Regions from separate parts of the Brevibacillus nitrificans genome, predicted to be linked through region 1. Evidence: riboswitches for the same ligand, from Rfam matches in the RefSeq annotation. Region 1 holds a riboswitch; each other region holds the start of a gene.

The links. Region 1 has a riboswitch for cobalamin ahead of EDM59_RS21580 (ABC transporter substrate-binding protein). Riboswitches for the same ligand answer to the same signal wherever they lie in the genome.
Region 2: it holds a riboswitch for cobalamin, as region 1 does, so the genes downstream of both, cobO (cob(I)yrinic acid a,c-diamide adenosyltransferase) here and EDM59_RS21580 (ABC transporter substrate-binding protein) in region 1, are expected to answer to the same signal.
Region 3: it holds a riboswitch for cobalamin, as region 1 does, so the genes downstream of both, EDM59_RS11140 (energy-coupling factor ABC transporter permease) here and EDM59_RS21580 (ABC transporter substrate-binding protein) in region 1, are expected to answer to the same signal.

The regions. Positions count from the first base shown of each region.
Region 1 covers NZ_RHHU01000014.1:5,629-9,909, reverse strand. Annotated here, with positions in the region: gene EDM59_RS21600 (ABC transporter permease) at 1-58, shown strand, start outside; gene EDM59_RS21595 (alpha/beta fold hydrolase) at 102-863, opposite strand; gene EDM59_RS21590 (M24 family metallopeptidase) at 986-2,077, shown strand; cobalamin riboswitch at 2,090-2,297, shown strand; gene EDM59_RS21580 (ABC transporter substrate-binding protein) at 2,569-3,615, shown strand; gene EDM59_RS21575 (FecCD family ABC transporter permease) at 3,721-4,281, shown strand, end outside.
Region 2 covers NZ_RHHU01000010.1:159,089-163,369, reverse strand. Annotated here, with positions in the region: gene cobS (adenosylcobinamide-GDP ribazoletransferase) at 1-217, opposite strand, end outside; gene cobU (bifunctional adenosylcobinamide kinase/adenosylcobinamide-phosphate guanylyltransferase) at 214-759, opposite strand; gene cobD (threonine-phosphate decarboxylase CobD) at 756-1,862, opposite strand; gene cobO (cob(I)yrinic acid a,c-diamide adenosyltransferase) at 1,862-2,410, opposite strand; cobalamin riboswitch at 2,535-2,749, opposite strand; gene EDM59_RS14375 (hypothetical protein) at 2,998-3,426, shown strand; gene EDM59_RS31060 (hypothetical protein) at 3,423-3,686, shown strand; gene EDM59_RS14365 (spore germination protein) at 3,858-4,281, shown strand, end outside.
Region 3 covers NZ_RHHU01000005.1:228,820-233,100, forward strand. Annotated here, with positions in the region: gene EDM59_RS11125 (energy-coupling factor ABC transporter ATP-binding protein) at 1-276, opposite strand, end outside; gene cbiQ (cobalt ECF transporter T component CbiQ) at 273-1,076, opposite strand; gene EDM59_RS11135 (energy-coupling factor ABC transporter substrate-binding protein) at 1,073-1,357, opposite strand; gene EDM59_RS11140 (energy-coupling factor ABC transporter permease) at 1,354-2,115, opposite strand; cobalamin riboswitch at 2,258-2,455, opposite strand; gene EDM59_RS11145 (quinone-dependent dihydroorotate dehydrogenase) at 2,620-3,708, opposite strand; gene EDM59_RS11150 (GerAB/ArcD/ProY family transporter) at 3,855-4,281, shown strand, end outside.

The DNA.
Region 1 (4,281 bases):
CTTTAACCTCATTGGAGACGGTTTGCGCGATGCGCTTGACCCTCGTATGAAAAACTAAACAGGTGTGCTCGTGTGGGAGGGAGGTTTTTACCCTCCCTTTTCTACGTGGAGAACTTTCGGCACAGACGATTCAATTCGGGTGCGGCCTTGGTAACCACTTGATGGGCGACTCCCGGGATCATGACCATTTTGGAATTCGGTATGCCTTCATTCAGCAGCTGCCCATAGGGGTGAATGCTTCGATCTTCTGCCCCATACACGAGAAGGGTGGGCAAACCAATCTGGGGAAGTCTTTGGGTACAGTGGTAGGAATGACCTGCCTTGTAGAGGTGACGCAAGGTGGTGGAGTCGGTGAGAGAGGCGTGCTTGATCCATCGCTCTTGCAGCTGTGGGTCATCGATATGAGATGACGTAATGCTTTTTGCCAAGAGGGGGACTCCGTGAATGCCTGCCATGGCTTGCGCAAGGTAAAAACGACTGTGCAAATAAAGATCATTTACTTCAGAAAAGGCGCTGACCAAGATCAGTCCACTCACCTGCTCGGGAAAGCAAAGCGCGTATTCAAGAGCGATGGAGGCTCCCTGTGAGTAGCCGAGCAAGTAAGGCTTCTCCAACCCCAGCGTTTGCATGAGCTCATGCAGGCACACGGCGAGATCATGAATAGAGAACGGTTCAGGGAGCGGGCTGCTATGTCCATGACCAGGTAAATCGGGTACGAGTAGCTGGAACGTATCGGTGAGAGGGTGCTGAGAGACAAAATTGATGGAGCCAATGCAGGGAGCGTGAATACAAAGGAGGGGACTGCCTTGTCCGACAACGGTGCATGCCAGGGTTCCGTTTGGTAGAGTGATTGTGTGTTCCATAGCAATATTCACCTCAGCTATAGCTTGGTTTTGAAAAGGTTTTTTTCTCGGATAAGCTTCTTTTTTACAGAGGGAAATGGTATTCTCGCAATAGAATAAATGGAGAAAGCTAGGTGACGAAAATGTTCCAAGAACGCATCCAAAAGCTGCACGATTTTCTTAGCAAACAAGAACTTGACGCGGTGTTGATCACCTCTCCCAAACATGTTTATTATTTGACAGGTTTTTTCACCGATCCCCATGAACGTTTTCTGGGCCTGATTATTCCGGCGGAGGGAGAACCATCTCTGATCGTGCCTGCGCTGGATCGTGAAGCCGCAGCATCCGCTTCGAGCGTACAAAATATTTTCACCCACACAGATATTCAAAATCCATATGAAGTCTTAAAGCAAACGCTTCCTGCTGGCTTGAAGCAGCTGGGGATTGAGAAAAGCCATATGACAGTCGAGCGCTATGAGGCAATTGGCGAAGTAGTTGGCGCTTCCCGTTACGTCGATGTCGAAGAGCCTCTGCGTGAAATGCGTCTGATCAAATCCGCTGACGAGGTGGAGCGTATGAAGCATGCGATCCAGCTGGTGGAGGACTCCTTGCGCGAGACCTTGAAAAAAGCAAAGCCCGGCGTAACGGAAACAGAGCTGGTGGCTGAGCTGGAGTTTCAAATGAAGCGCTTGGGTGCTGACGGCCCGTCCTTTACCTCAATGGTATTGGCTGGAGAAAAGTCTGCGCTGCCGCATGGAAAACCAGGCTCTCGTCAAGTGCAAGAAGGCGAAGTACTCTTGTTTGATATCGGTGTGGAAGCAAACGGCTATGTCTCCGATATCACGCGCACTTTTGCGGTCGGAGAAATCAGTGAGCAATTGCGCGAAATTTACGAAACCGTTCTGGCTGCGAATGAAGCAGCGATCGCACAGGTTCGTCCCGGCGTGACCTTTGCTCATCTCGACCAAACGGCACGCGATGTGATCGCAGCGAAAGGCTACGGCGAATACTTCATGCATCGTTTGGGCCATGGACTCGGCATGGACGTACATGAGTATCCATCTGTACACGGACAAAATCAGGAGACGCTGCGCCCAGGTATGGTGTTTACTATCGAACCGGGAATTTACGTTCCAGGCGTAGGCGGCGTGCGGATTGAAGACAACGTTCTCGTAACGGAGACAGGCGTAGAAGTCATGACGCAATTCCCGAAACAACTGACTGTCATTGGATAAGAGCAAGCCATAATTGAATAGGTGTTTGATGGTGCCAGCTGGACAAGAGGACAAGTCCAGCCAGCTTAATAGGGAAGTCCGGTGAAATGCCGGCGCGGTCCCGCCACTGTAAGGAGGAGTCCTCTGCGATGAACCACTGTTCCGCTGTTTGTAGGGAATGGGAAGGACGTAGAGGACGATGATTCCAAGCCAGGAGACCTGCCATGAAACCATGCACAATCGACCCACGCGGATGGGATGATGTGGAAGTACAGCAGCATGTGTAAAGGCGGAATCCCGTTTATTTGCCATACTCTGTCCACATTGGAAAGCATCTCCCGTTTGCGCGTGGGAGATGCTTTTTTTATTTCCGCGCAAGCTCCGCTGAAGGCTTCACGAAGCCAAGCTTTCAAATCTGGAGAGGAGGTGAGGCGAGACACCCTTCGCTGGCGAAATGATGAGGATGAAACCAAACCGATAACCGGGGGACGAAAAAAGGAGAGAAGAAAAAGATGAAGGCACCTGAAAAGAAATGGCATCGACTGTGGAAGGGGAGCTGGTCAGCGCTGGTTCTGGCGCTTATGCTGATCGCAACGGCATGCGGCTCGCCGGCAACTAATGGGCAGGGGGAGCAGTCCCAAGAGACTCCAACTCCTGCTACCCAGCAACAAGCACAACCGGAAGCAGACAAGCCGGTCACTCTGCAAAACAACGGCATGGAAATGACCTATCCGGAAGCACCAAAGAGAGCGATCACATTGAATCAGCATGTAACGGAGGTCATGCTAGCTTTGGGCTTGGGAGACAAAATGGTTGGGACAGCGTATCTGGATGATCAAATTTTGCCTGAATTGAAAGAGGCGTATGACAAAGTTCCTGTGCTGTCTAATAAGTATCCAAGTAAGGAAGTGTTGATGGCCGCTGAGCCTGATTTCGTGTATGCAGGCTGGAAAAGCGGTTTTGGTGACAAAGGCGTAGGATCCATGGAGGAATTGGAGAAAGCAGGGATCAAGTCGTACTTGCATGAATCGTCTAACAAGGCAGCGCCGACGGTAGAAGATGTATTTACCGATATTCAAAACATCGGACGCATTTTCCGGGTGGAGGATCGGGCGAATGAACTAGTGAGCAACATGAAAACAGAAATGGAACAAACGACGAGCAAGCTGGGCAAGGTAGATAAACCGTTACAGGTATTCGTTTATGACAGTGGGGAAGAACAGGCCTTTACAGCGGCAAACAACTATATGACTGCCTTGATTAACATGGCGGGAGGCAAAAATATTTTTGACGACATTCAAAAAGGCTGGGCTGATGTGAGCTGGGAAGAGGTCGTGAGCCGCAATCCAGACGTGATCATCATCGTTGATTACGGAGACAAGAGCCTGGAGCAAAAACGAGAGCTGCTCCTGAGCAAAAAAGAGCTGGCAAGCGTGTCAGCTATTCAAAACAATCGATTGATTGTTTTGCCGTTATCGGCTGCAAGCGAAGGGGTTCGTGGGCCGATTGCCTTGAAGATTTTGGCGGAAGGACTCTATCCGGAGAAATTCAAGCAATGAGACCGAGCATTCGCAATGTGACGAAGGGGAACAGACGAGGGCATCTTGCAGGAGGGGGAGTCAGAATTGCGTAGGACAAGCCTGACTGTACTTATCCTTTCTCTCATGATCGTGCTGCTTGTATCGATTACGCTCGCCATTACACTGGGGTCTGTAGACATTCATCCTAGGACAGTCTGGGGAATTGCACTGAACCATGTCCCCTTCCTTGGGGGATGTGTGACAGAAGATTGGACCCGCGCGCAGCACTCGATCATTTGGGACATCCGTTTTCCCCGTGTTCTATTGGCTGCGGTCGTTGGCGCAGGGCTGTCTGTGGTCGGGGTAGCCATTCAGTCGTTGGTTCGAAATTCCTTGGCTGATCCTTACATACTAGGTGTTTCTTCAGGAGCCTCGGTGGGTGCGACACTCGTCATCCTGTTTGGCGCCTTTAGCATGTACGGCCAGTACGCCTTGTCGGTAGGCGCATTTCTCGGCTCGCTGCTATCCATCGTGCTGATTTTCTCGCTTTCTCGGATAGGTGGACAAAATTCAACGGTCCGCCTGCTCATGGCAGGGATTGCGATTTCGGCGATTTTATCGGGTGTTACGAGCTTGATCATCTTTTCGGCCCCGAATGAGCACGGCATACGGTCTGTCCTTTTTTGGCTGAGTGGCAGTTTGGCT
Region 2 (4,281 bases), on a different contig from region 1:
CGGTGATGTACACCCAGACTGCAAGCGTCAATACGGCCGCAAGCAATGGGCTGAAGAGATACAACGCTGCTTGATGTATCGCACACAGGATGAGCCCGATCACGATCCCTACAACGGGATACCCATTGACACTCTTCTTCCAAGCCGTATCCGAAGGCTTCAGCCACGGGACGGGAATTCTCGTAAAAAACGCAATCGCATGCCACAACGCATTCATCCTTTTATCCTCCACGGAATCCCGGACAACACTGCGTAGACAGCATCCGCCTGCCTTGCCGTCATTTGATTGACGTCTCCCAGCACATCGGCGAACCAGCGCCCCAGTCGGCTCAAGGCTACTCCACCGAGTCCGACCTCGCTGGTAACGGCGATGACCGTCTGCTTTTGACGAGCGTCCTCTATCGTCTCCAGCCATTCCTGCGCGTCACGAAGCACTTCCCGCGTAATGGCCTCGCTTCGCAGCTCCTGCTCGGGTACGCACATCAACCGATTGCTCACCCAGGTCGACAGGCAATCGATGAGCACCACCTCATAGCCGGCAGCTGGAGCAATAGACGCGGTCAAACGCCCTCCTACCTCTACACAGCCCCAGCTTGCGGGGCGACGCGCCTGATGCCGCGCGATTCTCGCTGTCATTTCTTCATCCCAGGCTTCACCCGTTGCTACATAGAGGACAGATTCGCTCGTCTTTTCTGCCAGTTCCTCTGCAAATCGGCTCTTTCCAGAACGCACTCCACCTGTTACGAGGATGAGGCTCATCGCTCCCACCTCCCACCGCACCAGATGTCGCGCAGGGCTGACACGAGCTGTTCGTTTTCCTCTCGACCACGAACAGCCAAGCGCACATCATGTGCAGTCAAGCCGGGATACATGGCACAGCTGCGGATCAGGATTCCTTTTTTGCCGAGCAGCTCTTGCAATTGCTCCGCTGTCTTCTCTTTGGGAGAGCGAACCAGCAGGAAGTTGGCTTCTCCAGCCCATACCTTCCACCCCAGCTCTTCCCGAATGAAGCTGGTGAGGTAAGCTCGCTCCCCGGCAATCAGCTCTCGCGTCTTTTTCTCGTACTCCTGCTCTTGCAGACACAACTCGCCCGCCCGCAGCGCCAGGGCATTCACACTCCAGCTCACCTGCTTTTCACGCATGCGACCGATCACATCTGGATGCGCTATGGCATAGCCGAGCCTCAGTCCGGGGATCGCGTACATCTTGGTCATGGAACGCATGAGGATGACGTGTGGAAAGCTTTCCAGCTGGTCCGCCAGCGTATACTGTCTCTCCTCCTCCACGAAGTCGAGAAACGCTTCGTCCACGACCAGCCACGTCTTCGTCTGCTCCGCCCAGTCCGCCATTTTCACCAGCTCATCCGGCTGGTACAAAATGCCCGTCGGATTGTTCGGAGATCCGACGAAAACCAGATCCGCCGCTTCGAACAATCGGTACACCTCGCCCATCTCGGGCTTATAGCCGTTTTCTTCCACGCCGTAGCAGCCGACGACTTTTGCACCAAACTGGGTGGCCAGCTGCGCGTATTCGGAAAAGCACGGATAGACCACTCCGACCGTCTGCGGTTGAAGCCCTAGTATTGCCAGTGCCATAGCTTCCGCTGCTCCATTCGCTGGCAAGAGCCACTCTTTTGGCAAGCCCAGACGTGTAGCCAAAGCGGCCCGGAATACTCGATGCCCAGGGTCTGGATACTGCGTGACATCGGCTATGGAAGCCACCAGCATTCGTTTGACACTCTCCGGCATCCCGAGCGGATTGATATTCGCGCTGTAATCGAGAAAGTCCCCCGGAGACACTCCAAATCGCTCTGAAGCTGTCAGCAGGTTCCCGCCATGCCCAAACGTTTCTATGACGTTCATCAGAATTCCACTCCAAGGACGGCAGGAATTCCTTCGTCGTAATAGTGCTTGATCGGCTTCATCTCTGTGACCAGATCGGCCATGTCCATGATCTCCTGCTTGGCGCTGCGTCCGGTAATTACGAGGTGAATGTGCTTCGGTCTGCTTTTGATCGTCTCTAGGACGTCTTCCAGCGGCAGTACGTCATCAATCGGGAAGCGGTCGATCGCCAGCGCATTGTTCAGCTCATCGAAAATCACGACATCGTAGCCCCCGTGAAGGAGCTGCTCTTTTGCATAGCCCCACGCAGCTTGCAGCGCCTCGCGATGCTCTTCTGGCGTCTTCGTCCAGGTAAAGCCAATCCCTTTTTGCACGATGTCGATGCCAATCTTGTCAAACACGAGCTTTTCGCCATAGGTACGATCCGGTGATTTGATGAATTGCACCATCAGCACTTTTTTCCCACGTCCGGTCGCACGTACAGCCAGCCCGAGCGCCGCCGTCGTCTTCCCTTTTCCGTCTCCTGTATAGACCAGCAGCAAGCCTCGTTTTGCGTCTTGTTTACTCATGGAAAATCCTCCTGAAAATCAAATAAAAAACGCTTTGTTCTCCTTCATGCAAAAAAAGGAAAACAAAGCGCGGATGGCAAGCAAGCAACGATCCTCACCTCTTCCTTTGACCCGAAGGAAATCAGTGTAAACACAAAAACAGGCAGGTCTCCTGGCTCGAGGATCATCGCTTTCCTTCTCCTTCCCGCTCCCTATTGGGCAGTGGATGGCAGACGCCGTGAAGAAAAGCTCCTCTCTTACAGTGGCGGGACCGCGTTGGCATTTCACCAAACTTCCCTTTTAACCTTGCTCCTGCAAAAGGATTTCGCAGAAACAAGGACCTGTTTGTACTAACGTATTCAGTTGTCATTCACTCCTATGACAAACACTTGTTTTAATAATAGCAAATGCCTGTCGGGATTCAAGCAAAAGCTGGCAAAAAGGTGTTTTCCCCCTCTAGTAAAAAGAACTTCTCTAAAATCCTTTTACAAAATTTAGCAATCTACTACAGCAATGATTAGGATATATTTTCCATACAAGGAGTGAGAGAGTTGTCATCTACAGCTAGGTTATCGTCTCCCATCCGCTTGTTTTTGATGGGAGTTGTCTTGATCGCATTGTTGCTTGTCCACCTTCCCGTACAGGCTGCAGAAAAAAGGATAGAGGTTCCGGTGAAGCTAACCGTTGCTCCAGGAAATTACGAGCTTGGGGATGAAATTACCTTGGAAGCTGTAACTGAGAGGATGGGAGATTCTTATGAGGTGAAAACAGGAGATAAGCTGGGAGAGCTTCATGTGGAGACCACCCTCGAGGAGGGGAAATATATTTCGAGAATGTCATTTCTGGCCGAATACATCGGCGAGAAGACTTTTGACTACTCCATTTCTATGTACGGTGATGGGCAGGAATGGGTGGGACATGCCTCCGTTTCGATTCGGGTGAAAGATAACACGCCTCCGATGCTTCCTTCTGTGGATTCAAAGTTGCTGAAAACCCCAAAATCACCGTCACTCTCTCCCCCAATACCGCTTACATGAAAGCCGGGGAGGATATCTATCTTTCTGCCGCCTACATGGTCCAAAAGAGTCCAGCGTTTTCCGATCAGCTCATCACCTGGAATCAGCCTGGCCTTGATAAAATCTTTGGAACTTACGATGAAGAGCTCGGCGGATACCGATACCTCTATCGCTTCCATCCAGAGAAAAAAGGTACCTACAATCTCGAGGTGACCTTCCAAATGGAAAGCGATGGGGTGAAAAGAGAAGGCAAAGCGAAAACAAAAATATACGTTCGGTAAGGAAAAACGGGTACTCTGCAAGTCATTCTCTGGCTTGCAGGAGGTACCCGTCTTTTATTTGCTGCAAAGAGGACTCCCCTCCCTTTTCTCCTTTTCTTGGATATTTTGGCAACTCTCTTAACAAACTAATCTTAATAAGGAGAAAGTTGGAAGGGAGTGAGCGAGTAACCGATGCTTGATGCCGTCCTGCAGAAATTGTCTTTGTCGATGGATGTAGCCGTTTACCCTGTCGTCTCCTCGCCTTACAAAATATCGCTTGTCTATGTGTCGAGCATTGTGGACAAAAACCAGCTGCTCCAGTTTGTCATCCGACCTCTAACTGAGCATATGCCATGCGTGACAGATGATCCTGCCGAGAGCTTCCGATGGTGCAACGAATATTTGCCTGTTGCTGAAAAACAGCAGGCCTCATCCGTACAAGCGTGTGTGGAAGGTATTTTAGCGGGAAAATGTCTGATCGCCATCGACGGATTGTCTGCTGGCCTCCTACTCGATACAGCCAAATTTCCAACTCGCGCCATATCCGAGCCGACTGCGGAGACTTCGATACGAGGTCCCCAAGAAGGGTTTACGGAAGAGCTGGAGATCAATATCT
Region 3 (4,281 bases), on a different contig from region 1:
TGGGTCTTGAAAAACCAGCCCTACCTTTTGCGTCATTTCCTGCAAAAAGGACCGTTTGTACACAAACGGAGTGCCCTTCCAGAATAGTTGCCCTTGCTGGGGCTGAAGAATGCCGTTTGCGTGCAGAAACAACGTGGATTTCCCACAGCCGTTTCGTCCGAGCAGCGCGCATTTTTTCCCGGCCGGAATCCCAAAGCTCACCCCGTTCAGCACCGGCTTCTGGCCACCCGGATAGGTGAATTGCAGATTGGAAAACTCCAGTAACCATGATGTCAAAACCGCCAACCTCCCGTCAGACACTCTAGCAGCACCAAGGCGATGCAACCGAGAATAGACTCCCATTCGTAACGCGGCGAGCGTGTATGTATGCGCAGGCTTTGTACGTGGAAGCTGTCAGAATAGCCTCTCGCTGCCATTCCCATGGACAGAGACTGGTATTTTCTCATCGCCCTCACAAAAAGCTGAGTAGCCACCATCCCGACATCACGCAGCAGCGCGCGAAATCCTCTGTGCCCACCACGGGACCGCTGCGCTACCCACAGCTGAAAGGAAGCGTCCAGCAGGGCAAAAATAAACCGATACATGATCATCAGCAGATCCGTAACCAGCTCCGGCATACCGATTCGGCGGAAGACCTGCAAAATTTCTGCGAAAGGAACCGTGAAAAGCAAAAACGAAAAACAGGCGAGACTGCCCAACACCCGATAGAACAGCTCCAAAGCCCGGCTGACAGACGCTTGCCCCACATAGATCACATAGGAGCCAACCTCCCACGACAGCACGGCACCTGCCGGTGGTGCCCCTATCCTGCTTTGCGTCAAATCGAACAGGATCGCAGGCAGACCCGCGATAAAAAAGGAGAGGGGAAGGATCAGAAACAGGAGATGAGCCTTCACGGGTATGCGGGCATAGCCGATGACCCACACCCCCATCCACAGAAAGACCAGTAGCTGAACCAGTGCATGTCCCGTCAATACAAGGAGAAGCAGCACGCCCCCGAACAGGAGCTTGTGCTCAGGCGATATATCCCTCAGCCTGTTTTGGTAGGACAAGGTATCAAGCTGCTGCCAGTTCATTTCTTTCCTTTTTCTGTGCGTCCTTTAAAGACACCGACTGCATAGCCAACGACTCCTGCCCCCAATGCCGCCTGTACCGCGAACAAAAGGCTCTCCGTTTCTCCTCCAGGCGGTTCAATAAACGGTTGGAACCACGGCTCATAATTCGGTGCGATTTCCTTGATCGCCTCTTCGGCTGCTCCGTCCGCTCCCCCAAACTCGGAATCTTTAATGAACAGAAGCGGCAGCACCGCCAATACCACTACTCCGAGGAGCAGCAACCAGTTCATTCCTTTTTTCACAGTGATTCCTCCCGTTTCAATAAGCGTAATTGCACGAGCTCTTTTGTGTTGTACGCTTGCAGCCAGTTCCATACAAGCACGGTGAGCAAGCCTTCACTAATCGCAAGCGGCACCTGAGTCACAGCAAAAATGCCTGCGAATTTGGCAAACGAAGCGAGTACACCGCCCGATTCAGCAGGAAACGCCAGTGCAAGCTGAATCGAGGTCACTACATAGGTAGACAAATCAGCTAAAGCCGCCGCTGCAAATACGGCAAGACGCTGCTTGCCGCTGCGTGCGATCAGCCGATAGATTCCGTAGGCAACCATCGGTCCCACAACCGCCATCGAGACTGCATTTGCTCCCAGTGTCGTCAATCCCCCATGAGCCAGCAGCAAAGCCTGGAACAGCAAAACCATACTGCCCAGCACAGTCATTGCCAAAGGTCCGAACAAGATCGCGCCAAGCCCTGTTCCTGTCGGATGAGAGCTGCTTCCCGTCACCGACGGGATTTTCAGTGCGGACAGCACAAACGCGAACGCCCCGGATACCCCCAGCAAAAGCTTCATCTGTGGATGCTCTTTTACAATTCGATTGATCGAACGCAAACCGAAAATGAAAAACGGCAGGAATACGACCCACCAGAATAAAGCCCAAGACAGTGGCAAATACCCTTCCATAATGTGCATCGCGTGTCCGGTCTGCGGTTCATTGAACATGAAGTAGAGAATAAATCCAGCAATCAGCAAGCAGCTAGATACCAGCCTGGAACGATTCATGATGACACTTCCCTCCCTTTTCCAATCCTTTTTTGGCAAAAAAAAACTCATCCCCAAAGTGGACGAGATCCGCGTACACAAAACAATAGACTGACCTGGCAGTCCTATTGCCTCGTATTCACCTCTCCTTTCCGCGAAGGTTTCTGGGTGTGGCTGTAAGGTAGGTCTCCTGGCTTCCAGATCCTTGCACTCTTCGTCCTTCCCCATAATTCTATGAGTGGATTCTAATCGAAGAGAACTCCTTGGTTACAGTGGCGGGACCGCTCGGGACTTTCACCCGATTCCCTGTTACCCCGTATGTGTGTTTGCACATACAGGCACCTCATGCCGACAATATGAAATTCCTGGACATGACCGAGATGTCCATCAACATTATACTGCAAGTGACTGAAAAAGAGAACTATTGGCAATGGATTCGACTTGTGGGTACGTGTTACGTATCTGAACAAAAAAATCGGCGCTCCCTCTGAGAGGACCACCGATTGTCTTGCAAAAGAAAGACTTTTATTTAGCGTCTACCCCGACCACTTCACTGATATGCGTAAATCCATCCCGCGCCATCAGCTTCAGCAGCTGTTTATTGATTTGCTTGGCGATGCCAGGCCCTTGATAAATCATCCCGGTATACACCTGTACAAGGCTTGCGCCGGCGCGAATCTTGTTGTAAGCATCTTCCCCGTTGTAAATGCCGCCAACGCCAATGATCGGTACTTTGTCTCCGATTTCCTGATAAATCTGTTTGACCCAGGCCGTAGAACGCTCGGTCAACGGTCTTCCACTCAAGCCGCCCGCTTCCTCCGCGTTCGGATGGTTGATTACCGCTTCACGAGAGAGCGTCGTATTCGTCGCGATGATGCCGGAAATGCCCTCTTCAACCGCCGCATGTACGACGTCGTGCATTTGCTCCTCCGACATATCGGGAGCCACTTTCAACAGCACCGGCTTTTTCTTTACGCCTCGCGCTTCCAGCTCCGCCGCCTTTTCCCGAACGGCACGCACGAGCACACGCAAGCTTTCCGTTTCCTGCAGGTCGCGCAGATTCGGCGTATTCGGCGAGCTGATGTTGATGACGAAGTAATGACCGTACGCGTACAGCATGTCCATGCATTTGCTGTAATCACTCGCAGCTTCTTCATTCGGTGTGACCTTATTCTTGCCTATGTTAATGCCGATCGGAACATCCGAGTAGGCGAAGTCAACCAAATGCTGAGAGGCATGGTAGGCACCATGATTGTTAAAGCCCATCCGGTTGATGACAGCCTGATGCTCCGGCAGACGAAACAGCCGCGGTCTTGGATTGCCCGGCTGTCCCTGCGGGGTAATGGTTCCTACCTCCACAAAGCCGAAGCCAAGTGCTCCAAGCGCATGATAGACTTCTGCATTTTTGTCAAAGCCTGCTGCCAAACCAACAGGGTTGGGAAATTTCAGTCCCCACAGATTGGTTTCCAGTCGCTTGTCCCGCAGCTGATAAACCATTCTCAAGAGCGCCTTCCCCGGAGCGGAATCCTCTGCCAGCTTCAGGGCGTGAATCGTCTTTTCATGAATTTCTTCAGGGTCCTGCTGAAACAGATACTGGCGTATAAGCTGATACATCGTTGTAGCACTCCTCGCTCCGTTTTTTCCTCATAGTAGAATACCACATTTTCATAGGGGGGGTAACCTTTATCCGTGATACATATTTCCAAGAGGGCAGGCAAATCCTAGCAGTACCCCCAGTATGGAGGTGAAGAAGAAACGATATGAAAGTCGATGGGAAAATCGGAATCAACCAAGCGATCATGACAATGATGCTGACGATCGGAATCACCAACCATGTCACTGTCATTCCGCTTATGCTCAGTGCTGCCAAACGTGATTCGTGGCTAAGTGTCCTGCTCTCCTCTATTCCTTTTGTTGCGTGGGCATGCATCCTTTCCTTCATAAACACACGTCTTCACCAGCACTCCTTGCATCATTGGCTTAGACGTACGAGTGGAAAGTTCGTCAGCTACCTCATTCTCATTCCCCTATTGATTTGTCTTTACGGGATGGCACTCGTACATCTTATCGATACGCAAACGTGGACAACGGTAAATTATTTGCCTCGGACTCCAGAGTGGTTTACCGCTCTCGTGTTAATGGGCATCTGTATCCTCGCAGCCTTTGGAGGAGTCGCGCCGCTAGGCA